3 regions of the Pseudarthrobacter xylosi genome follow, and region 3 is predicted to be linked to each of the others. Evidence: riboswitches for the same ligand, from Rfam matches in the RefSeq annotation. Region 3 holds a riboswitch; each other region holds the start of a gene.

Region 1 (7,797 bases), on a different contig from region 3:
AGTCATCGCTGCGTGCTTCCAGTTCTTTGCTGAGCGCGCGGATAAGGGACATCAGTCCAACGTTACCGCCCGCTGGACTTTCCTGCCCGGCGCCGGCCGGCCACGCTGTCCAGCACCAGGAAGAGCATTAGCAGGAACGCCGCAGGCAAGCCGTACAGGGCAGTGGCGGTGACCCAGGCCGGAGCAGTGGAGCCTGCGAAGGCCAGCGCCATGACTGCGCCCACCGCAACGAGGGAAAGCATGGCAACGACCGCTGCGCAGATCATCAGTGGGCGCCGGTATCGCGAGGGTGTCATGCAGGTAACGCTAACAGCCGGGCGACCGGTAACCTTGAGGAACAGACCAACACGGTCCGTTGCTGTCATACCCTGAACCCGCACATCAGTGCGGATGCGGTGACTGCAGGCCGTGTCAGAAGACGTCAGAACGAAGAAGGTTGATTACGTGCCTACCGGCAAGGTCAAGTGGTATGACAAGGAAAAAGGTTTCGGATTCCTCGCGGGCGAGGACGGCCAGGAAGTCTTCCTGCCCAAATCGTCGCTGCCCGAAGGCATCACGGAGCTGAAGGCAGGCACACGCGTTGAGTTCGGCGTTGCCGACGGACGCAAGGGTGCACAGGCCCTGGGCTTGCGCGTCCTGGACAAAACGCCGTCCATCGCCAAGGCCAAGCGGCCCAGCGCCCGGGACCTCGCGCCGCTTGTCCAGGACCTGGTCAGCGTGCTGGACAACCTCTCCGGAACCCTGTCCGCGGGCAAGTACCCGGAAGGCAACAAGGGCAAGGCCATCGCGGCTGCCCTGCGTAAGGTTGCCGACGAGCTGGACGTTTAGGTCTTGGCCATGAACGCGGAAGCTGAACAGCCGGACACCACGGCACCGGAGACGCTGGGCGCCAAAGCCGAAGCCAAGCGCCGTACCGGCGTGCCCGTGTGGCGGACAGGCAAGCCGGACGCCTTCCTCGCTGCTGCCGTTGGCGAGGCGAGGACAGCCATCGAAGGCATCACGGCAGCGTCGGACATCGGCGCGCACCTGGCTGCCAAAAGTGAGGGCGACCGCCTGGTCACCCACCTCTTCGAATCAAAAATGGCCGGTTACGACGGCTGGCAGTGGTATGCGGTCCTGACCAGGAACTCCCGCTCCAAGGTGGTCACGGTCAGCGAGCTTGGCCTCCTGCCGTCGGAGGATTCCATCCTTTCCCCGGAGTGGGTGCCGTGGGCCGAGCGTGTCCGCCCCGAGGATGCACAGGCGGCGGAGGAAGAGGAGCCGCGCGCTGCTGTTGCTTCCGCTTCGGAGCCGGACGCTTCGCCGGCCGAGGCTCACGCTCCCGGGTCCGAAGGCCAGGATGAAGAATCCGAAGACGACGAGCCTGCCGGCGAGGCTGACTAGCAGTTGAAAATGCGCGGGGTTGAGAACCAAGAAGGCCGGCACTGATGTCCACCTTCAAATCCCTGCACATCCTCAACTACCGGATCTGGTTCATCGGCGCGCTGGTTTCCAACATCGGAACCTGGATGCAGCGGACGGCCCAGGACTGGCTGGTGTTTGACCACCTCACCGATCACGACGCCGGAGCCATGGGCATCACCATGGCACTGCAGTTGGGGCCACAGCTTTTCCTGGCGCCCGTTGCCGGATTGGTCGCTGACCGGTACAGCCGCCGGCAGCTGCTGATCATGACGCAGTCAATGATGGCCCTCCTCAGCACCGGCCTGGGCATCCTGGTGGTGCTCGGCGCCGGCCAGCTGTGGCACGTCTATGGCTTTGCCCTGCTGCTGGGCATGGTCTCCGCGCTCGACGCCCCGGTCCGCCAGACCTTCGTTTCTGAACTCGTGCGGGACGACTACCTGCCCAACGCCGTAGCCCTGAACAGCGCCTCCTTCAACGTGGCCCGCATGATCGGGCCCGCTGTGGCAGGGATCCTGACGGTGGCTGTGGGCCCCGGCTGGGTTTTCCTGATCAATACGGCCACGTTCCTGGCCATGCTCCTGAGCCTGTGGAAGATCCCGACGGCGTCCTTACGGCAGCTTCCCCGGGCGGCCCCGGGCAAGGGCCGCATCAGGGAAGGGCTGCGCTACGTCCGGTTCCGGCCGGACATTCTGGTGGTCCTCGTCGCCGTGTTCATTGTGGGCACACTCGGGCTTAACTTCGTGCTGTTCATCGCCGCGATGGTGGGCACGGAATTCGGGCTGGACGCCAGCGCCTTCGGGCTCATGAACTCCATCATGGCCATCGGTTCCGTGGCGGGCGCGCTCCTCTCCGCCGGCCGCGGCAAACCCCGCCTGCGGATGATCTTCGGCGCGGCGGCTGCCTTTGGCGTGACGGCGGGGCTGGCCGCGCTTGCCCCGAACTACTTCTGGTTCGGCGTCGCGCTGGTGCCGGTGGGACTGTTCGCGATCACTATGATGACCAGCGCCAACGGCTACGTCCAGACCACCACCGATCCCGTCATGCGGGGCAGGGTCATGGCCCTGTACATGGCCATCTTTATGGGCGGTACCCCCATCGGCGCGCCGTTGGTGGGATGGGTGGCCAACGTCGCCGGCCCCCGGTGGTCGCTTTCGGTGGCGGCCGCCTCCGGGATCATCGCCGCCGTGATCGGAATGATCTGGATCATCCGCGCCCAGCAGCTCCGGCTCACCTTCAACCGGCGCGCCCGCGGCCTGAGGTACTTCGGCGTCGTGTCGCATCTGGGCGTCCAACAACCGGGGGACAACGCAGACGGCGCCGCCCGGGATGAAAACCCGGACGACGCCGTCGGACGCTGACACGCTCACGTCACCACAAAACAGCGCGAACGTACACTTGGGGCCCCGGTTCTTGGGCCCCAAGTGTACGTTCGCGCGGTAAAGCTACTTGCGCAGTTCGCCCACCACGAATTCGATGCTTGCCAGCAGTGCGGAGACGTCGGCCGGCTCGATGGCCACAAACGTGGCGATCCGGAGCTGGTTGCGGCCCAGCTTCCGGTACGGCTCGGTGTCCACGATTCCGTTGGCGCGCAGCACCTTGGCGATCGCGGCGGCGTCGATCGAGTCGTCGAAGTCGATGGTGGCGATGACGTTGGAACGGTCCTCCGCCTTGGCCACAAACGGGGTGGCGTACTCGGAGGCCTCCGCCCAGGCGTAGATCCGGCCAGCGGAGTCAGCGGTGCGGGCGGACGCGAAGTCCAGGCCGCCGTTGGAGTTCAGCCAATGCACCTGCGCGTCGAGGGTCACCAGGGTGGAGAGCGACGGCGTGTTGTAGGTCTGGTTCAGTTTGGAGTTGTCGATGGCGGTCTGGAGATCCAGGAAGTCCGGGATCCAGCGGCCGCTGGCCTTGATCCTCGCGGCGCGTTCCAGCGCGGCGGGGGAGAAGAGGCCCAGCCACAGCCCGCCGTCGGACGCGAAGTTCTTCTGCGGGGCGAAATAGTAGACATCGGCCTCGGAGACGTCCACGTCCAGGCCGCCGGCTGCTGAGGTGGCGTCCACCAGGACCAGGGAATCGGCGTCGGCGCCCGCAACGCGCTTGACCGGAGCCGCGACGCCGGTGGAGGTTTCGTTCTGCGGCCAGGCGTAGACATCCACGCCTGCCTCGGCGGCCGATACCGGGCGGGTGCCGGGCTCGGACTTGATGATGGAGGAGGCGTCCAGGAACGGGGCCTTGTTGGTGGCTGAGGCGAACTTGGAGCCGAACTCGCCGAAGGACAGGTGCTGGGCCTTCTTCTCCACCAGGCCGAAGCTGGCGACGTCCCAGAAAGCCGTGGAGCCGCCGACGCCGAGGACCACTTCGTAGCCTTCGGGGGCGCGGAAGAACTGGCTGAGGCCTTCGCGGACGGAGCCTACGAGGTTCTTGACGGGAGCCTGACGGTGGGAGGTCCCCAGGATGGTCTTGGACGCCGCTGAGAGCGCCTCGAGCTGCTCCGGCCGGACCTTGGACGGGCCTGCGCCGAACCGTCCATCCTTTGGCAGGAGGTCGGCAGGAATAGTGATGCTGGTTTCGCTCACGGGGGCTCCAATTTCGGCATGGACGTCGCTCACGTCCGGACGGTGGGGTGGCCGGTAGTCGGCAGTGACTGGATAAGGACCTCCTTTATTCTGCCTGAACCCTTGATTGGGCGGGAACTGGCGCCGTCATAGTCCGGCCAATGAGACCGTTTCTTCCTGCCCGTGATTATCCAGACAAATTCAAAATAGGCTAAGCTTTTTAGCGGACCTCGCCGCTGAGCGGGACGCGATACGGTGGGACAACGCAAGGTACTGCGCTCGAGGAGCTGAGCTGGATGACGGATCTGATCGATACTACGGAGATGTATCTTCGGACCATTTTGGAGCTTGAAGAAGAGAACATCGTTGCTCTTCGCGCACGCATCGCCGAACGGCTGCGGCATTCCGGCCCCACGGTGTCCCAAACCATCGGCCGGATGGAGCGCGACGGACTGGTAGTGGTCTCCGGAGACCGCCATCTGGAGCTGACCGAAGCCGGGCGGAAACGCGCCACGGAAGTGATGCGCAAGCACAGGCTGGCCGAACGGCTCCTTGCGGATGTGATTGGCCTGGACTGGGCCTACGTCCACGATGAAGCGTGCCGCTGGGAGCACGTGATGAGTGAACGCGTTGAGCAGCGCATCTACGAATTGCTCAACCACCCCACCGAGTCGCCCTACGGCAACCCCATCCCCGGGCTGGCCGCACTGGGCGGGCCGGCGTCCGCGCTGCCTGACGCCGCTGTGATTAATCTCCTGGATGCGATGCAGGGCTACGGGCCGGCGTCGAACGTGACGGTCAGCCGGTTGGCCGAGCCCATCCAGGTGGAACCTGAGCTGCTGGTCCAGCTGGACGAGGGCGGAATCAGGCCAGGTGCCTCGGTGTCCCTGGAACGCGTGGGGGAGTACATCTCCGTGCGGGTTCCGGGCATAGAAGGGGCGCTCGAGCTGCCCCCGGAAGTGGCATCGCACGTCTTCGTTTCCGTCCGCTGACGGGACGGCGGTCCCCCCGCGTGGGGCCGCGGGATAGCGCAATGACGACTCGTTCCGCAAAGATAACGGAATTGTTACTGTCCAACTTAATCACCTATAGTTGAAACTCAGCGTCGATACAAAAGCGTTACCTGATCCGAAGCCGAGCTCTGCCAGCGGATCAGGTGCACGAGTCACCAACTGGCAGAGGCGGGGGAACCACAACCGGCAGTCGCGAGACTGCCTTGGGGTGAAGTCCGTCAGCAGCAAGCCTCTTCCAGCGAAGGATCCTCACGGGATATCTCTGCGCCAAGTGCTTGTCACGGCGGACCGGGTCTTTGAACTCTCTGACCCGAATCCGACAGCTAACTTCGCAGGCTACCCAGAGAGGAACATTCTTGACCACGCAATACTCCAGGGGCCGCCGTCGCGCGGCGGGTCCCGCTTCGGCGCCCAGAGTGGCCGAGGATTTCACCGCGGAAAGGCCCCGCGACCCACAGCGGGAAGCACGCCGCCGCCGGGGACCCTTCCGGCAGATGACGGATTTCGCCGCTGCCAGTGGCCTCGGCCAGAAGGCCGGCATCGCCTTGGCAGCAACAGGCCTGGCTCTCACGGTGACGGTTCCCGTGACCGGCCCCGTGATGGCCACCCCGGCGCCCGGCCAGCCGGCGTCGTCCGTTTCCGCCGCCCCGCAGCCCGAAGTTACCGCCGAAGCCGCCGCCCAAATTGACTTCAGCCGCTCATCAGTGGTTACCCAGGGTGATCCCGACGGCAAGCTGAAGCAGCTGCTGAGCGCCCAGTCCGCGGGATCCATTACCCGCGCCGCCTCGGCCGGAAGCCTGGGCTCGCCGCTGGCCCAGCTGGTTACGGCCTCACCCTTCGGATTCCGGGTCAGCCCCATCACCGGCGGCACCGGCGACTTCCACCGTGGCCAGGATTACGTGGCACAGTGCGGAACCTCCGTCATGGCCGCTGCCAGCGGCACCGTGACCTTCGTCGGCTGGCACCAGTATGGTGGCGGCAACCGCGTGGTGGTGGATCATGGCAACGGCCTTGAAACCACGTACAACCACCTCTCGTCCGCCAGCGTCAAGGTAGGCCAGACGGTCAGCCGCGGCGACGTAATTGCCCTCAGTGGCACCACGGGCGCGTCCACGGGCTGCCACCTCCACTTCGAGGTCCAGATCAACGGCGAAGTCGTCGACCCCACCGGCTGGCTCTGACTCAAATGATGGCAAACTCTCGGATCGCAGCGACGTGCCGTGACCTGAATGTGACATTGGCCAGGAACTCCTGTAACGTCTAAAGCGCGTCAACTTTTCCGAAGTTGACGTTCTTGAGTGGATTGCCTAGCTCTGCCACCGCTCAAGGTCCGTTCGCATGACATCGTCTGGCAGGGGCGGGGGAACCAATTTTGGTCTTCGATTCTGAAGGCCTTGGGGTTAAGTCGCAAAGCTTCCACTGTGAAGCAGCGTGGCCGGGTGACTCCCATCCGAATCCGACAGCTCACCTCGTAGGCATTGGGAGAGGCTACCTTCGTGTCTTCACGCCATAATTCTGCGCGCCACCGCGCACAACCGGTTCGCACCAACCCCTTGGACTCCGTGTCCAAGGCAGTCAGTGCTAATGCCGGGACCGTAGGTCGCCAGGCTGCCGTTATCGCAGCTGCATCAGGTCTGATCCTGAGCATGGGGCTTCCGGCCAACGCCGCGGATACCACCGCCGGCGTTTCCGCCTCTACCGAGTCCGGTTCCGCGCAGACGGCACTCGCCGTAACTGCGGCGCCCACGGCTACCGTTTCCTTCGAGCGCCCCGTGATCAAGACCACGCCGGCACCGAAGGTTGAGACGGTTCGTGCGCAGTCCACGGCCTCCGAAACCGGGGCTCAGGGTGCTGCCGCAACCGAGGCCGCGGCCTCCAAGCTCGCTGACACTGTCTCCTCCGCTGCCGCTTCGGGTCTGGCAGCACTTGCCTACACCGGTATCGGCCACCCCTACGTTTGGGGCGGCACCACTCCCAATGGCTGGGACTGCTCAGGCTTTACGCAGTGGGTCTACGCCCAGGCCGGCATCAGCATTCCCCGCACCAATGCCTGGACAGCCATGCGGCCCACCGCCACACCGGCTCCCGGTGACCTGGTCATGCAGAATGGCGGCGCCCACGTTGGCATTTACGTCGGCAACGGCATGATGATCAGCGCACTTAACCCGTCACAGGGCACGCTGCTGCACTCCGTGGCCTCCACAGGCGGCGGATCCTTCTACACCATGAAGTAGAAGAACCGCACTTCGCTGGAAACTTTTCGCTAAATCCCCGTTCGGGGCGTGCCGGCGTACCCCCAAGATGCCGGCGCGTCCAAAGCCCTCGTGCTGCCCACGCGGTCCTGAGGAAAACGAAAGAGAGAAATTAATGACTACACGTGCAACTGTTGCACGGCACCGCGCCGAGGTCGCCAAGACCAACTCGCTGGCTGTCATTGCCAAGGCTGTCGGCGACAACGCCGGCGGCATGGGCCGTCAGGCCGCGGTTATCGCTGCCGCTTCCGGCCTTGTCCTGACCAGTGGTATCGCTGCGAACGCGGCAGACACCGGAGTGCAGCACGAAGGTGCTTCCGCTTCGAACCTTGAGGTTGAGGTTTCGGCCCCGGCCATTATTTCCGCTGCTTCCACCATTGCCATCTCCTACGAGAAGCCGGCCGTGACCACCACTCCGGCTCCGGTTGAGGCTCCCGAGCCGGTTGTTGAAGCTCCGGCTCCAGCTCCGGCCAAGGCCGCGGCCACTATCAAGGTAGCGTCGGCAACCCCTGCCGCTCCCTCGGCTCCCGTCGCTGCCAGCGGCAAGGGTGCTGCCATCCTGTCCGCTGCGTACGC
Region 2 (7,797 bases), on a different contig from region 3:
CCGGACCTTTTCAGGTGAGGCAACGTATCCGTCGCCGCGGACCTTTCCTATGAGTCAACGCGAGGTCTTCCGCTTTCCCGCAGCCGCCGTTAGCCTGTGGCGCATGGACTGGAAACTTGAACTCATTTTTGTGCCCGTATCCGACGTGGACCGCGCCAAGGATTTCTACGTCAACAAAGTTGGATTTAACCCTGACTTCGACGAGCGGCCCATGGATGGCATCCGCTTCGTCCAGCTGACCCCGCCTGGGTCCGCCTGCTCCATTTGTATCGGCGAGGGCCTCAACGACGCCCCTCCTGGTACGGCGCCAAGCCTGCAGATGGTGGTCAGCGATATCCAGGCCGCCCACGACCACCTCAAGGGCAACGGCGTAGAGGTCAGCGACATTGACGTGCAGGACTGGGGGCACTTCGTCTATTTCGCTGATCCCGACGGCAACAAATGGGCGGTGCAGTACATCCCGGGCCGTGACGCCTTAGCCTCTGACTCACAGGCCCGTGACGTCTTAGCCGGTGGCGCCTAAGGCAAAATAGGCAGCATGAACATCCCGACACAAGCCGCCACCCCGACACAAGCCGCCACACGGACGCCTGCAGCCACACGATCGCTGACCTGCCGTGCCGTCCTTTTCGATATGGACGGCACCTTGGTGGACTCCACGGCAGTGGTCGAAGAGGTATGGGGAGAATTCGCTGCCCGGTACGGCCTGGACATCGCCGAGATCCTGCGCACTTCGCACGGCATCCAGGCTGCGGATACCGTCCGACGCTTCGCGCCGGCCGGAGCCGACGTTGTGGCGCTCACTGCCGAACTCGGTGCCATGGAACGGGTGCGGACTGCCGGTATTGTCGCGTTGCCGGGGGCTGCCGAGCTGCTTCGCAGCCTCCCGGCCGAGGCAGTGGCGCTGGTGACCTCAGCGGACAGGACCCTCGCGGACATCCGCATGGACGCCGCGGGACTCGCCATGCCAGCCAAGGCCGTGACGGCGGAACTGGTCACGCAGGGCAAACCGGACCCGGAAGGGTATCTGAAGGCAGCCGGACTGCTGGGCGTGCAGCCGGAGGACGCCGTGGTGTTCGAGGATGCACCCGCCGGAATTGCGGCAGGGGTTGCCGCGGGGATCCGCACGGTGGCCGTGGGTCCCAATACGGGCGTATTGCCGGCAGGAGTGCTCCACATCCCGGACTACCGTGGAGTGACTGTCTCCGTGGAACGGAACGCCGGGGGACGGCCGATCATTTCTTTCCGGCTTTGAGGTCGGCGACCATCTTCGTGATCCGCCTGGCCCGGGTTTCGTCCGACTTGGCATCTCCGATTGGCTCCACGTACCGGCGCTGCGTGCTGTAGTTCAGCGTGGCGTAAAAAGCCTGCGCTTCGGGTTCGGCAGCCAGGGCTGCGGCCAGATCGTCGGGGACCTCGATGATGCGCGGCTGGGTGTCCAGTTCCACGTCCACCTCGATGGTGTCGCCGGCGGCAACTCCGGTGAATTCCCGGTTGGCGGTGCTCACCCCGATCAGGTTCTGTCCGCCCATGACCGCAATGCTGCTCCGGTAGCTCTTGCCGTTGATGGTCACCACCACCGGCGGACGCTTGCCCGCGCCGAGAGCCGAGATGACCTCCTCGGGAACTTCGATTCCCGCCTTGTTGCCGCTGCCCAGGATGGTGGTGGTGATTTTCATGGCCCAAGTATGGCAGCCCTGGCGCCGGGAATCAGGCGCAGGGGAGTCCGGGTAAGGCGGAGTCGGCCTCCTAGTACCAGTTGTGCGACAGGTGGAAGTTCAGCGCGCCGCACGGTGACTGGTAGCGCTCCTGGATGTAGTTCAAGCCCCAGTTGATCTGCGTGCGGTAGTTGGTGAGGTAGTCCCCGCCGGAGCTGGCCATCTTCTCAGCGGGCAATGACTGGACGATTCCGTATGCGCCGCTGCTGGCATTGGTGGCCGTGGTGGTCCATTCGGATTCCTTGGTCCACAGCGTCTGCAGGCACTGCATCTGGTCAGCGGACCAGCCGTAGGTCGCCAGCTGCCCGGCGGCGTAGGCCTGGGCTCCTGCGGGATCGTTGACGGCCACAACGGGAGCGGGTACAGGTTCGGGAGCCGGTGCCGGCGCCGGTGCAGCCTCCGGAGCGACCTCCGGGGCGGGGGCCTGCGCAGGCGCCGGTTCGGCAGCCTGGGGCGCGACGTTGATCTCGGCCGGCGCAGCCTCTGGGGTGGCCGGAGCCTGAATCTCGGCTGCTTGGATGCTCAGCTTCGACTGGGCGCTGGCGTCTTCGGCGGCCTGGTCCACGCTGGCCGCAAGTGAAGCGGACTCGGAAGCGTGTGCCGCGGCGGTGACTCCGACCAGCAGGGCGCACGCCGTCGCCAATGCCGCGGCGCGCTGGCCCACGGAGGGAATCCGGGCCGCCTTGGACAGTGGGGACATAGCTGCACCGATACGGGTCTGCTTGCGGTGGCTGGCGGACTTTGTATCGCCCTGCGGGCGTGTTTCTACCTTGAATTCAGACATGATGGATCGCCTCTCACACCTGCGGAGTTAGCTGTCGGGTTCGGATGAGGGCATCCGGCCACACGGCACAATCACGTGTTGGCTTAACCCCAAAGGGCACTTGGTGCCCGGGACGGTGGGTCCCCCGCCTCTGCCTCTGAAGACGGAATCCGGGAAGTGGCAGAGCTTGGCGTCATCCGGATATGCGGCCCAAACGGGATCCGCACTTGTTCGACGCTACAGGAGCTGGACGCTTAAGTCACATTTTGGTAACAGGAATCACGAAGACGGTGTGTCGCCTTGCTGCGCTCGGGCTTCGGTTAGGTGCACCATGGCGCCAGCAGGAAAAAGTAAGGTGAACTCTGTCCGCCCGGCCCGCGAGGCCACTGCCACGCTCCCGCCGTGGGCCTCCATGATGGACTGGACAATGGACAGGCCCAGGCCGCTGGTGCCCTCCGATGCCCCGGCGCCCACGGCCGGTGCCGTTCCCTTGCGGGCCGCGTCTGCGCGGGCAAACCGGGAGAAAACGTGGTCCACGAACTCCGCAGGGATGCCGCCGCCGTCGTCCGTTACGGTCACTGCAGAGCCCCCATCTGCAGACTTCGTGACAGCGGTGACCACGGTGGTCCCGGGCGGCGTGTGTTTGCGCGCGTTGGAGAGCAGGTTGACCAGCACCTGACGCAGTTGGGAGGCATCACCGTTGACGGCAAGCGGTTCGTCGGGCAGTTCAAGGCGCCAGCGGTGGTCCGGGGCTATGACTTTCTCGTCACTGACGGTTTCGATCACGAGTTGGGTGAGATCAACTTCGCTGAGCTTAAGGGGCTGTCCCTCATCGAGCCGGGCCAGTAGCAGCAGATCCTCCACCAGGGTGGTCATACGTTCGGACTGGCTCTGGACGCGGGCCAGGGACTTCCGCCCGTCCGGCGTGAAGTCCTCGGTCATCCGCATCAGCTCCGTATACCCGCGGATGGCGGTCAGCGGGGTGCGCAGTTCATGGGAAGCGTCGGCAACGAACTGCCGCACCTTGGTCTCGCTCCGCTGCCGCGCCTCGAGGGCACTGGCCACGTTGTCCAGCATCAGGTTGAGGGCGTGTCCTACGCTGCCCACTTCGGTTCCGGGGTTGGAGTTCGACGGCGGGACGCGCACCGCGAGTGCCACCTCGCCGGCATCCAGCGGGAGCCGGGCCACCCGGGTTGCCACCTCGGAAAGCTGCTCCAACGGTTTCATGGTGCGCCGGATGAGCACGGTTCCTGCCAGCCCGATCAGCGCCAGGCCGCCAAGGGAAACGAATACAAACGTCCATACCAGCGATGCCAGGGTGCTTTCCTTGGCGGCCAGCGGAAGGCCCGTGACGAGGACATCGCCGTAGCCGGTTTCCACGGCCACAATCCGGTAATCCCCGTTGGACAGCGAGCGGTTCGCAGGGACGCCGTTCCGCGCCAGTGCCAGCAGGGTCTGCTTGTCTGCGGCGTCGAGGGGCAGGCGTGTGATGCCCGAGTCCAGGAAGCCGCCACTGTTGATCTGGCCGTTCAGGATCCGCGCATTCAGCGTTCCTACGCTCTGCCCGCGGGAATCAAGCGGGTCCGGCCTGCCGTTGAATCCTCCCAAGGGCTGGCGGCCCGGATCGTTCGAGCGCTTGGCGGCCTGGCTCAGCTGGTCATCCAGCTGGCCGGTGAGGAAGGAGTCCATGGAGGCATAGCTGAACAGTCCCACGGCGCCGCAGATGGCCACCAGGAGGGCCATGGCCAACAGGATCAGGCGCGTACGCAGATGCCAGGTATCCGGTTTCAGCCAGCTCCGGGCTGGTGCTGGGGTTGCTCGCGGCGAGGACATGGAGCAGCTACTCGGCCGGCTTGATGACGTAGCCGGCGCCCCGCACGGTATGGATCATGGGCGGGTGCACGGCATCCACTTTCTTGCGCAGGTAGGAGATGTAGAGCTCCACAATGTTGGCCTGGCCGCCGAAGTCGTAGTTCCAGACGCGGTCCAGGATCTGGGCCTTGCTGATCACCCGTTTGGGGTTCTCCATAAGGTACCGGAGCAGCTCGAACTGGGTGGCCGTTAGCTGAAGGTCGTCGCCCGCGCGGGTCACTTCGCGGGTGTCGATGTTGAGGACAAGATCGCCCACCACCAGTTCCGCTGTGTCCATCGCGGCAACGCCGGAGCGCTGGACCAGGCGGTGCAGGCGCAGCAGGACCTCCTCCATGCTGAACGGCTTGGTCACGTAATCGTCCCCGCCGGCCGCGAGGCCCAGGATCCTGTCCTGAACGGCGTCCTTGGCAGTCAGGAACAGCGCAGGTACCTCCGGCGCGAAGGCGCGGATCCTGCCCAGCAGCTCAACGCCGTCGAACCCTGGCAGCATCACGTCCAGCACCAGGACGTCCGGGCGGAACTCCTTGGCGAGCTTGACGGCCTCCGGGCCATCCGAAGCGACGGCAACGGACCAGCCGGCCATGCGCAGCCCCATGCTCATAAGTTCGGAAAGGCTGGGTTCGTCGTCTACCACCAGGGCGCGGATGGGGGAGCCGTCCGGGTGGGCCAGCTGCGGAAGGTTGTTGGTCATGGAATGCGAAGTGGCCATGGGACAACTCTCCGATCATTCGGTTAGCCCGCGCTATGGGGTTCCTGTGCGCACGCTGTGAATGCCAGCCTAGCGAGCTGGGTGGGCGGGCGGGATGCCGAGCTTGCGCCGGGCCGCCGTCTTTTCCGTTGGACAGGTGGCCAAAGGCCACAAGCAATTTCGGCGAGTCATGGCACGGTGAATCTAATGGGCTTAACGCCACGAATAAGCGAAGATTATTCGTTGATCAGGGCCCTATGAACACCCTCAGCGGACAACAACTTACGATTTGTCGTCATTTCCGAATGGTGATCTATCACACAAATCCGCATTCTGTCTCACTATGCGGAACAACGCACCCATTGTTACTTGCAAGTTCTTATTGTTACGTTGCACACTTTGAATTGTGAACAAGAACTCAACAGCACCTGCAGCCGCAGAATATTGGCCCAGCACATCCGCTGCTGCCGACATGCGCTGTTGTCGAATGCACGCCTGACCTTCAGACCCCACGGAGTTCCTAGGCATTCGCCCCCAGCCCAGCGTAGGGCGCCCTCCCCAGATCTCATTGCGGGGAAATCAGCATTCGAGCCGCGATGACGGCCATTCACATTGAGGTAAGCATTCATGTCAGTTGCATCCGGATACGTCCACATCTCCGTCCGTAACGCAGGCAAGGCGGGCCAGGCTTCCGGTCTCCGCCAAGGCTTCGGCGCTCGACCGGCATTCGCCCCGGCAGCCCCAGGCGCCAGCTTTCCCGCCCCCGGCTACGCGCCCCAGGGCTACAACCCCAACTCCTACGGCCAGCTCCGTGCTGTCCAGCCTGCCGAAGCCGCGCCGCTCACCGCGCCCACCCCGGTTATCGCGGGGCCAAACGCCGTGCGGCCCGTCGCCAACGACACCGTAGCCCGTGGATTTGTCCTCTACATGGGCATCGACGAGGAAACCGCAGCGGCCGCCGGAACCTCCATTGCCAAGCTTGCCCAGGAAATCCGCGCTTACGCTCAGTCACTCGTGACCGGTGCCGAAAGCTACGCTGCGGTGGCCGTGGCCCCGGCCGGCACCCCCGGTTCCGCGCTCGACGTCGTCCGTTCCACCTTTGGTGACCCCACCGTGAACGCACAGAAGCGCACGGAGACTGCCCGGCTGCAGCAGCCCCAGGATCCGCGCCCGTCCGGTGTCCTGATCGACCTTGCCCGCCGCGAAGTCCACCTTGACGGCGAATCCCTGAACCTGACCTTCAAGGAATTCGAACTCCTGAACTACCTGGTCGAAAACGGTACCCGCACCGTGGGCCGCGATGAGCTGCTCGAGGGCCTGTGGCGCAACGCCGAGGAAGTCCCCAACGAGCGCACCATCGACGTCCACATCCGCCGCCTCCGCTCGAAGCTGGGCCGCCTCGCCAACACCGTCCGCACCGTCCGCGGCCAGGGCTACCGCTTCTACGAGCACCCCGAAGTTATTGTCTGGGCTGCTCCGGAATACTCGATCTAGTCCTTCAGCGACGCACCAAAGCGGCCGTACCCCTGAGGTGCGGTCGCTTTAGCTTTCACGGGACGCCATCCCCGCAGACGAACCCACGAGCCGGGCGCCTCAAGCGGAAGTTGCTGGAAAGGACGCTGCAGCGCAGCGGGATATCCCGAAAGCGCCGTTGTTGCGTGAGGTACGAGCGCAGGCGCAGAGGGATCGTCGCGCGAAAGCGGAAGCGGCCGCCCTGGCTGAAGGTTACGGGCGCTAGGCTTGGGGGATGAGCGACCACCACATCAAACGCCTGGTGATCATGCGGCATGCCAAGGCCGACTGGCCCGGCGGTGTGGCGGATCATGAGCGGCCGCTGGAGGAGCGGGGGCACCGCGAGGCGCCCCTGGCCGGCAAGTGGCTGGTCAAGCACGGCATCCTCCCGGACTTCATCCTGTGTTCCAGTGCGCTGCGCACCCGCCAGACCTGCACCTGGGTGTGCTCCGAGCTGGGGGATAAGGCCCCGACGCCGAAGCTTGAGGACGGCCTCTACGCCGCCTCTGCACTGCGGATGCTCGCCGTGGTCAACCACGTGCCTGACACCGTCACCACCCTGATGCTCATCTCACACATGCCTGGCGTCCAGGACCTCGCCATGCACCTTGCCTCACGCGACTCGAACCACGACGCCTACATGGACGCCGCCACGCGCTACCCCACCAGCGCACTCACGGTGCTGGAAACGGAAAAACCCTGGGCCGAGCTGGACGGGCAGGATGCCAGGCTGACCAAGTTCAAGGTCCCGCGAGCCCACTGACCCCGCGCGTTCCGGCGACCTCGCGCAGCAGCCCGGCGACGTGCTGGATACCGGGGCTGGCCGCCATGGTCCGGCGGTACACGATGCCCACCTGCCTGACCTGCGTGGGGTTGATCACGGGCAGGCACACGACGTCTTCAGGCAGTGCGGGCCGGCCGAGGCGGGGGACCAGCGCCACAACGACTCCCTGCTCCACCAGGGCGATGTGGGTAGCGAAGTCAGGATCGTAGACCCTGATGTCCGGCACCCGGCCTAGATCGGCGAAGATCCGCAGCAGCGCCTCGTTGCAGATGGCGCCGTGCGGCGTGCTGATCCACCGTTCGTCCACGAGGTCGGCCGGTTCCACCTGGCTGCGCCCGGCCAGCGGATGGTCGCGGTGCACCAGGACGTCAGCAACGTCCTCGCACAGCCAGTCGAGCGTCATGTGCTCCGGTATGACCAGCGGGACGGAGTTCCAGTTGTGGACCACACCGAGGTCCGC
Region 3 (7,797 bases):
GAGGGCGTCTACCACCTCCGGAACCGGGTCGCCCACCTGGAGCCCATCATCAACAGCAACGTCCGAGCCCAACTGGTCAACATGCGAACTGTCATCGGCGCCATCGATCCGCAGCTGCTCTCCTGGTTCACCAGCACAGAACGCATCAGCCCCACGCTCTCAGGCCGCCCCTCCCCCGCTCTGGCCGGGCGCAGACACCAACCATAGCTGAACGAGCCTGTGACGCTGCCAATGAAGGCATGCGCCAGACCCAAAAGCTAGTCGCCACGGGCAGACGAATACATATGACTTGGGTGTTGACAGTGTCAACACCCTTTTTGGCCGGACAAACACGGTACCTACTGCCGATCAAACGTCCAGAAGCAGCTTTCCAAGAGGGACGTCCAGCTAAAGCGGCTACGTCATGTCGTACCCGCAGCCCAGAACCATGAAGAGGTGTAGGCCAACCAGGGCCAACCCGACAGAACCGGAACGAGGAAACCGCATAGCCAAAGCTCGCAGCAGGCGGAAGGCCCACCAGCCAGGGTCTTGAACCCGTCAGCCCACACACCTGAACAGGCCCCGCGGCGACCAGGCCACAGCCCGCACACCAGCCGTCAGAGCGACGCGACCACAAGCTTTGTCAACACGCCAAAGCAAAATCGCCTCTGACGAGGGAAAACGTCGTGCCCGAGGTGGGACTCGAACTGCATTCCAGCCCCTGCAAACACTGGGAACTCACGGAAACATGCGGAATCCGGCCCGATCCGACCCCTGTACGACCCAGTCCGACGGCAATAGTGTGCACATTGTGCACACCCCCGAAATGACTCTTCTGCACACGCCGAACGCCAACCGCGCTACCCACTTTTGGAGCGCGGTTCCTCCGTGCGCTAGGAATCCGGACGGGTTCGCCCCGTCCTAACTTGTGTGTGACGCCGTCTGCCAGGGCGAAGCATGTACTCGCCGGGAGGCCCACCCAACAAAGTAGGCCATCTTGCAGTGACGCTACGTGCACCCATCTCATGACCTGTTCGGCAGACACGGACATGACCACGCCAAGAGGCGACTATGAGGCCATCCAGCGGAGGGCATGGTAGTCGCCCGCCGGATCCTTGGATTCGCTGCGTTCATGTCTTGTCCCACCCAGCCAAAGGACTGTCCAGCCATCCGCCACTCTCCGTCCGCCTCCTTCACCATTGAGGCGTGAAAACACCCTCTGGTCAGTGACGGCTAGGGCTTCGTGGGCTGATATCGGCCGCGCCGTCGGCATCAGTCGCCAGTCCGCCCACGAACGGTGGACGGAAAAACAGTGACCTGCACTAGGTGGTAGGCCCACCACCAGCATGTCAGGGCCAAGCCCGCCACCGCGTCGGGTTGAGCCAGGCAGAGCGACAGAGCTTGCCAGGCATTCAAAAGGCCGGTGATTCATTGCCCCCAGGCATTGAATCGCCGGCCTTCAGTGGTCCGACTAGCCTGCGCGCACGAAGGTGACGGCGCCCTTGGATGTCATCCATGTCAGGGGGTGGACTGCGGTTTCGTTCTTGCCGTTCAGCCCGGAGCTAAGCACTTGACCGTTGCCGACGTAAATTCCTACGTGGCCAGGTTGCATCACCATGTCACCGGGCTGGGGATCGGTGACAACGGTGCCGTAGTTCATGAACTGCATCGGACCGAGGTCCCCAACGGGGATACCGGCAGCACCCAGGGCGTTTTCCACCAATCGTGTGCAGTCCTGGATCATGCCGATCTGGGCGTAGGCGGAGGAAACCATCGCGGCGTTGACTCCACCTGTTGCCGGGGCGACCACCGGCGCGGCAGCAGCGGGGGTGACTGTGATTTGAGCCTTGGCCGGCGCAGCAGCCTTCGCGACGGCTGCCGGGGCGGCCTCAACGGCCACAGGTTTGGGTGCTTCCACGACAGGCGCCGGCGTGGTCTCAACGGCAGGACGCTCGAAGGAAATCTGGACCGTGGAATCTGCGCTAAGCGGGGCCTGTGCCTGGCTGGCGAGTTCAAGGTTTGAGGTCGACTCCGCATCGCGCTGGGCCGGGGCGTCCGCTGCCTGCGCGGCAATGCCGCTGGTCAGGACGAGGCCGGAAGCTGCTGCGATGACGGCGGCCTGGCGGCCCACACCGCCAGCATTGTCAGCGACGGATTTGGACAGGACCGCAAGAGCACTGGTTTGGACGGGGACCGCGCAGCGGCGGCCGTGAGCTTTGCGAATGGGCATGAAAGGGCCTCTCCCACTGCCTGCGAGGTTAGCTGTCGGATTCGGATGGGAGACACCCGGCCGCAGTTCCAGCGCAAGCTGGAGGTGCGGCTTCACCCCAAGGCCTGCTCGAAGCAGGCCACAATTGGTTTCCCCGTCTCTGCCGGACGAATTTGCGAACGGATCCCGAGGCGGCGGCAGAGTTAGGCAATCAGCTCAGGAGTGCCGCATTCGGATAACCGGCACGCGCCCGACCCTACGGGAAAACCCAAGTCGATGTCACATTTGCATAACGGTGTTTCGCTTTCCTTCGCCGTGCGTGAGCAATTGCAGTGGGGGTGATGTTCCGCGAAGCGGGCCGCCACCCTTGACACTGATACCCCCTGGGGGTATATTTTGGAGTGTTGTCAGTGAAGTGGTATGTCCCGGCAGGCGCGATTGGCGCCGCCTTCACAGCCGTTCAACCCCAGCGCCCCTTGATCCATCGTCCCAGAATGGAAACTGACATGTGTGGAACTGAAAACCGGACCGAACTGCCCCTCGCCTCCTCCGCCGCGGGTTGCAGCTGCTGCTCAACCGAAGCCTCCTCCGCACCCGCCACGGCCGCCGGCGCCAGCGGCGTCGAGTTCGCTGTTGAAGGCTTGACCTGCGGGCATTGCGTCCAGACTGTTGAGAAGGCCGTCTCCGCCCTTGACGGTGTGGAACCCGCCTCTGTTGATCTCGTTCCCGGCGGCCGTTCCCGTCTTATCGTCGGAGGTAAGGCCGATAGTGCCGCTGTGCGTGAGGCTGTCACCTCCGCCGGCTACGCCCTAACCAGCCACTGACCTCTTCACGCCTCCCCTGGCAGCCACTGCCCGGAAAAAGCGCAATCTCCTCTCGAAAGAAAACCCATGGAAGATCACACCCAGCATCACGGTGGACATCCAAGCGAACCCACGCCCCCGCCCGAACAAAACAACACTTCCCCTGCGTCGGTCACCACAGTCACCGAACACCCACACAGCCACCACGAGGTCCACAGCGGGCAGGATGACCATGCGGTTCACAGCCACGGACAGCACGCCGGGCACAGCACCGCTATGTTCAAAAACAGGTTCTGGCTGACCCTGGCCCTGTCCGTCCCCGTCGTCTACTTCAGCCCCATGGTCGGGCACATCCTCGGCTACATGGCCCCGATGTTCCCCGGCTCGACCTGGATCCCGCCCGTCCTGGGCACCGTCATCTTCCTGTACGGCGGCCAGCCGTTCCTCAAGGGCGGATGGCAGGAACTAAAGAACCGGCAGCCGGGGATGATGCTGCTGATCGCGATGGCCATCACCGTCGCGTCCGCCGCGTCCTGGGTCACCACCCTGGGCATCGGCGGGCTCGACCTGGATTTCTGGTGGGAACTGGCACTGCTGGTAGCGATCATGCTGCTGGGCCACTGGATCGAAATGCGGGCCCTCGGCTCTGCCCAGGGCGCTCTGGATGCTCTCGCCGCGCTCCTTCCCGACGAGGCTGAACGCATCACCGACGCCGGCACGGAAACTGTTCCGGTCTCTGCCCTCCGCGAAGGCGACAACGTCCTGGTCCGCCCCGGCGCCAGGATGCCAGCGGACGGAACGGTCGTGGACGGCCAGGCCGAGTTCGACGAGTCGATGATCACCGGCGAATCCAAAACCGTTCTCCGCAGCCCCGGTGACACTGTTGTGGCCGGGACCGTCGCCACCGATAGCAGCGTCCGGGTCCAGGTCACCGCCGTCGGTGAGAACACGGCGCTGGCAGGGATCCAGCGGCTGGTCGCCGAAGCCCAGGCGTCCTCCTCTAAAGCACAGGCCCTGGCCGACCGGGCGGCGGCCTTCCTGTTCTACTTCGCCGCTGGCGCCGGCGTCATCACTTTCATCGTCTGGTCGCTGCTCGGCAGCGTCCCGGAGGCTGTCACCCGCACCGTCACGGTATTGGTCATCGCCTGCCCGCACGCGCTGGGGCTGGCCATTCCGCTGGTCATCGCCATCTCCACCGAGCAGGCAGCCCGGGCAGGGGTGCTGATCAAGAACCGGATGGCCTTGGAACGCATGCGCACCATCGACGTGGTCCTGTTCGACAAGACCGGCACGTTGACTACTGGTGAGCCTGATCTGAAGGACATCGCGACGGTGCCCGGTGAGGAAGCTGATGCGGTGCTGGCCCTCGCGGCCGCGGTGGAGTCCGACAGTGAGCATCCCGTAGCCCGGGCCATCGTCCGGGCAGCGCGGGAGCGGAACCTGAGGTTCCCGCAAGCAACGGACTTCAGTTCACTGACGGGACGGGGTGTCCGCGCCACCGTCGATGGCCGCACCGTCCATGTCGGCGGCCCGGCGCTGCTGCGCGAACTCGGCCTCACCGAACCCGACGCGTTGGCGCAATCCACCGAGACCTGGATGGGCCGGGGAGCCGCGGTGCTGCACGTCATCGACGGGGATCAGGTTCTGGGAGCGGTCAGCCTCGAAGACAGCATCCGGCCCGAATCCCGCCAAGCGGTGGCAGCATTGCAGAACCGGGGCGTCAAGGTGGCCATGATCACCGGCGACGCCCGCCAGGTCGCCCAGGCAGTCGCTGAAGACCTGAAGATCGATGAGGTCTTCGCTGAAGTACTTCCGGCAGACAAGGACAAGAAGGTCGCCGAACTCCAGGCCCGTGGGATGAAGGTCGCCATGGTCGGCGACGGGGTGAACGACTCCCCGGCACTGGCCCGCGCAGAGGTGGGCATCGCCATCGGCGCCGGCACCGACGTCGCCATGGAATCGGCAGGTGTAGTACTGGCCGGAAACGATCCACGCGCCGTCCTGTCCATGGTGGACCTGTCCCGCGCCAGCTACCGCAAGATGTGGCAAAACCTCATCTGGGCCACCGGCTACAACGTCCTCGCCGTCCCCCTGGCCGCCGGCGTCCTGGCGTTCGCCGGGGTAGTTCTGTCCCCAGCCGCCGGGGCGGTGCTGATGTCGATATCCACGATTGTGGTGGCCCTGAACGCCCAACTGCTGCGGAGGATGAAACTGAACCCCTCCCAAGTACGTTGAACCCTATGGCGCTGACCGGCCCTAAAGCCCACAGCCGGTAGCCTTAAGACCACCAAGCCGGCACGGAAAGGAGGAAAAGTTGTGACCGCAGTATCCCGCGGCCCCGTCACCGCTTTCCTCCTCCGTGCAGGCCTTCTGACCATGACCCTGGCCATCATCGCCGGAATCTTCGGCATGCACATCATGACCGGGGCCCACAACATGGCTGGCGCCCACAACATGCCCGGCGCAACTGCGGACACGGTCATGGGCCAGACGCACAGCACCCCGCCCGGCCACGCCAGCCACGGGACTGAACTGTCGCCGGACGCGGCCATAGCCGCCGAACCGGTAAATGACTCGCCTTCCTCTTGCTCCACTTCCGGAGGCTGCCCCAAGATGTCGGCCATGGACGCTTCCTGCGTGCTGGCGCCAGGGAATACCTCCCTCGCGGCCTCCTTGTCGGGAGCAGCCGCCTACTCGGTGCCTGACCTCGGCCGCGCGACTGCAGCGGGCACGAACTATTCCTTCTCACCGGACGGCCCCTCACCCGGTGACCTCAGTATCAGCCGCACGTAAACGAGCACTGCTGCGCCCCGTATCCTGCGCACAGTCGCAGCATGGGCACGCAACGAAACAGGCCGCCCTCCGGGGGCGGCCCACACTACACGCACCACCAAGGCGCCCAGGCGCCGCTGATACTTTGAGGACCCTGATTTAAATGAAAAAGACCCTGACCATTTCCACTGCCGCCGTCGCCGCAGCAATCGCCCTCGCCGGATGCTCCGCCGGTTCAGGAACCGGAAGTTCGGACGGAAGCAGCATGCCCGGCATGAACCACGGCAGCTCCGGCATGGCATCAAGCTCAGCCCCTCCTGCTTCGGCTCAGTTCAACGACGCGGACACCATGTTCGCGCAGATGATGATCCCGCACCACGCCCAGGCCGTGACCATGAGTGACACCATGCTCAAAAAAGAAGGCCTCCCGGCCGCTGTGACAGATCTGGCCACCAAGATCAAAGCGGCCCAGGGACCAGAGATCGAGAAGATGACCGGCTGGCTTGAAAGCTGGGGCCAGCCCACGATGATGCCCACTAATATGCCTTCGGGCCACAGCATGTCCGGGATGATGGGCGAGGACGACATGGCCAAACTCGAGTCCGCACAGGGCACCGAAGCGGCCAAGCTCTTCCTCACCCAGATGATCGCCCACCACCAAGGCGCCGTCATGATGGCCAAGACCGAAACCACCGACGGAAAGAACGCCGAAGCGGTCCAGCTCAGTAAAGACATCGTCAGCTCACAGGAAACCGAAATCCAGGAAATGAAAGACCTGCTAGCCACCCTCTAGCCAGCACACCAGCAGCGCCGGCCCCTCCCCCGGGGCCGGCGCCTCCCCACAAACATTTCCGGTCCACCATTGGAGTTTTTCCGTGCCCCTGCACTCTTTGACCCGTCCCCGGCCCGCAGCCGCCATCGCCGCAGCAACCCTCTTATTCACCTTGTCCGCCTGCAGCCCCAACTCATCAACCAACACTCCGAACGCCGGCACCGCACCTTCCACTGCCGCCTCCGGTCTTCCCAGTTCACACGTTCACGGCCTGAGCGTGAACCGCGAAACCGACCAGGTCTTACTGGCCACCCATGACGGTCTCTTCGACGTCACCAAATCCCCGGCCACCAAAATCGGGGACACCAACGACCTGATGGGCTTCACCGCCGCCGCTGACCAGGACGTCTTTTACGCCTCCGGGCACCCTGGCCCCGGCTCGAATCTGCCCAACCCCATGGGCCTGATCAAATCTGCGGACGGCGGTAAGACGTGGGAGCAGCTTTCACGCCAGCGCGTATCGGACTTCCATGCCCTCACGGCAGTCAAGTCTGGAATAGTCGCCTACGACGGGGCGCTTTGGACCAGTCCCGACGGGAAATCCTGGTCAGCGGCCACCGCCGGGTTCGTTCCCGCCGTCCTGGCTGGCACCCCGGAAGGTGACACCGTTCTGGCCACCACTAAGGACGGGCTTCAGCGCTCCACCGACGGCGGGAAAACTTGGCAACTGAACACCACGGCCCCCATTGTCCAGTTCGTGACATTTGACAGCAGCACCGAAACCTTCGGTATTGAACCGGACGGTTCGGTCCACTATTCAGCAGATGCCGGAACTACATGGTCCCGCGTCGGCCGGATCGACGGACAGGTCCAGGCGGTAGCCGCTGTAGAAGGGGCGGCAGGCAAACCCTGGTTGTGGGCTGCAACCCCTACCGGGTTGGTTGTTTCCACTGACGGCGGGGCGACGTTCCGGCCCGCCGACGCCGTCTAACTGACGGACACCGAACGAACTCCTCACCTCACTCGGCTGACACTCCGGCTGCGCTGCGGGGCGGGTTCCCCTAGGATCCCGCCCCGTCCCCAAGACCGCGAGGCTATCGCCGCAATCCGGCCATGGTCACCATGACCAGCCGGAGCACCGCCTCCCGGGACGTCAGTGTGGCCGCCGCTTCAAGGGCGTGGAGGCAAAAGGCGGCAAGTTCTTCCGGCGCGACGTCCTGCCGGAACTCCCCCGCCCCGGCGCCCTGGCGAACCAGATCCGC

What was found. Region 3 has a riboswitch for cyclic di-AMP ahead of ACZY1F_RS20710 (NlpC/P60 family protein). Riboswitches for the same ligand answer to the same signal wherever they lie in the genome.
Region 1: another riboswitch for cyclic di-AMP. It lies ahead of ACZY1F_RS04320 (C40 family peptidase); the one in region 3 lies ahead of ACZY1F_RS20710 (NlpC/P60 family protein).
Region 2: another riboswitch for cyclic di-AMP. It lies ahead of ACZY1F_RS21150 (aggregation-promoting factor C-terminal-like domain-containing protein); the one in region 3 lies ahead of ACZY1F_RS20710 (NlpC/P60 family protein).

What each region holds. Positions count from the first base shown of each region.
Region 1 is NZ_JBVAYT010000002.1:51,447-59,243, forward strand. Features, by position in the region: gene ACZY1F_RS04280 (helicase-associated domain-containing protein) at 1-52, opposite strand, end outside; gene ACZY1F_RS04285 (hypothetical protein) at 63-296, opposite strand; gene ACZY1F_RS04290 (cold-shock protein) at 445-828, shown strand; gene ACZY1F_RS04295 (DUF3027 domain-containing protein) at 838-1,383, shown strand; gene ACZY1F_RS04300 (MFS transporter) at 1,428-2,762, shown strand; gene serC (phosphoserine transaminase) at 2,847-3,977, opposite strand; gene ACZY1F_RS04310 (iron-dependent transcriptional repressor DtxR) at 4,253-4,948, shown strand; cyclic di-AMP (ydaO/yuaA leader) riboswitch at 5,088-5,322, shown strand; gene ACZY1F_RS04315 (M23 family metallopeptidase) at 5,326-6,150, shown strand; cyclic di-AMP (ydaO/yuaA leader) riboswitch at 6,299-6,461, shown strand; gene ACZY1F_RS04320 (C40 family peptidase) at 6,532-7,203, shown strand; gene ACZY1F_RS04325 (NlpC/P60 family protein) at 7,337-7,797, shown strand, end outside.
Region 2 is NZ_JBVAYT010000020.1:256-8,052, forward strand. Features, by position in the region: gene ACZY1F_RS21135 (VOC family protein) at 104-523, shown strand; gene ACZY1F_RS21140 (HAD-IA family hydrolase) at 539-1,255, shown strand; gene ACZY1F_RS21145 (DUF1905 domain-containing protein) at 1,236-1,679, opposite strand; gene ACZY1F_RS21150 (aggregation-promoting factor C-terminal-like domain-containing protein) at 1,750-2,502, opposite strand; cyclic di-AMP (ydaO/yuaA leader) riboswitch at 2,508-2,660, opposite strand; gene ACZY1F_RS21155 (sensor histidine kinase) at 2,761-4,314, opposite strand; gene ACZY1F_RS21160 (response regulator transcription factor) at 4,322-5,062, opposite strand; gene ACZY1F_RS21165 (winged helix-turn-helix domain-containing protein) at 5,669-6,535, shown strand; gene ACZY1F_RS21170 (SixA phosphatase family protein) at 6,789-7,316, shown strand; gene ACZY1F_RS21175 (LysR family transcriptional regulator) at 7,294-7,797, opposite strand, start outside.
Region 3 is NZ_JBVAYT010000016.1:857-8,653, forward strand. Features, by position in the region: gene ACZY1F_RS20705 (hypothetical protein) at 1-207, shown strand, start outside; gene ACZY1F_RS20710 (NlpC/P60 family protein) at 1,451-2,209, opposite strand; cyclic di-AMP (ydaO/yuaA leader) riboswitch at 2,217-2,398, opposite strand; gene ACZY1F_RS20715 (heavy-metal-associated domain-containing protein) at 2,683-3,012, shown strand; gene ACZY1F_RS20720 (heavy metal translocating P-type ATPase) at 3,079-5,226, shown strand; gene ACZY1F_RS20725 (hypothetical protein) at 5,308-5,784, shown strand; gene ACZY1F_RS20730 (DUF305 domain-containing protein) at 5,927-6,556, shown strand; gene ACZY1F_RS20735 (F510_1955 family glycosylhydrolase) at 6,639-7,526, shown strand; gene ACZY1F_RS20740 (TetR/AcrR family transcriptional regulator) at 7,630-7,797, opposite strand, start outside.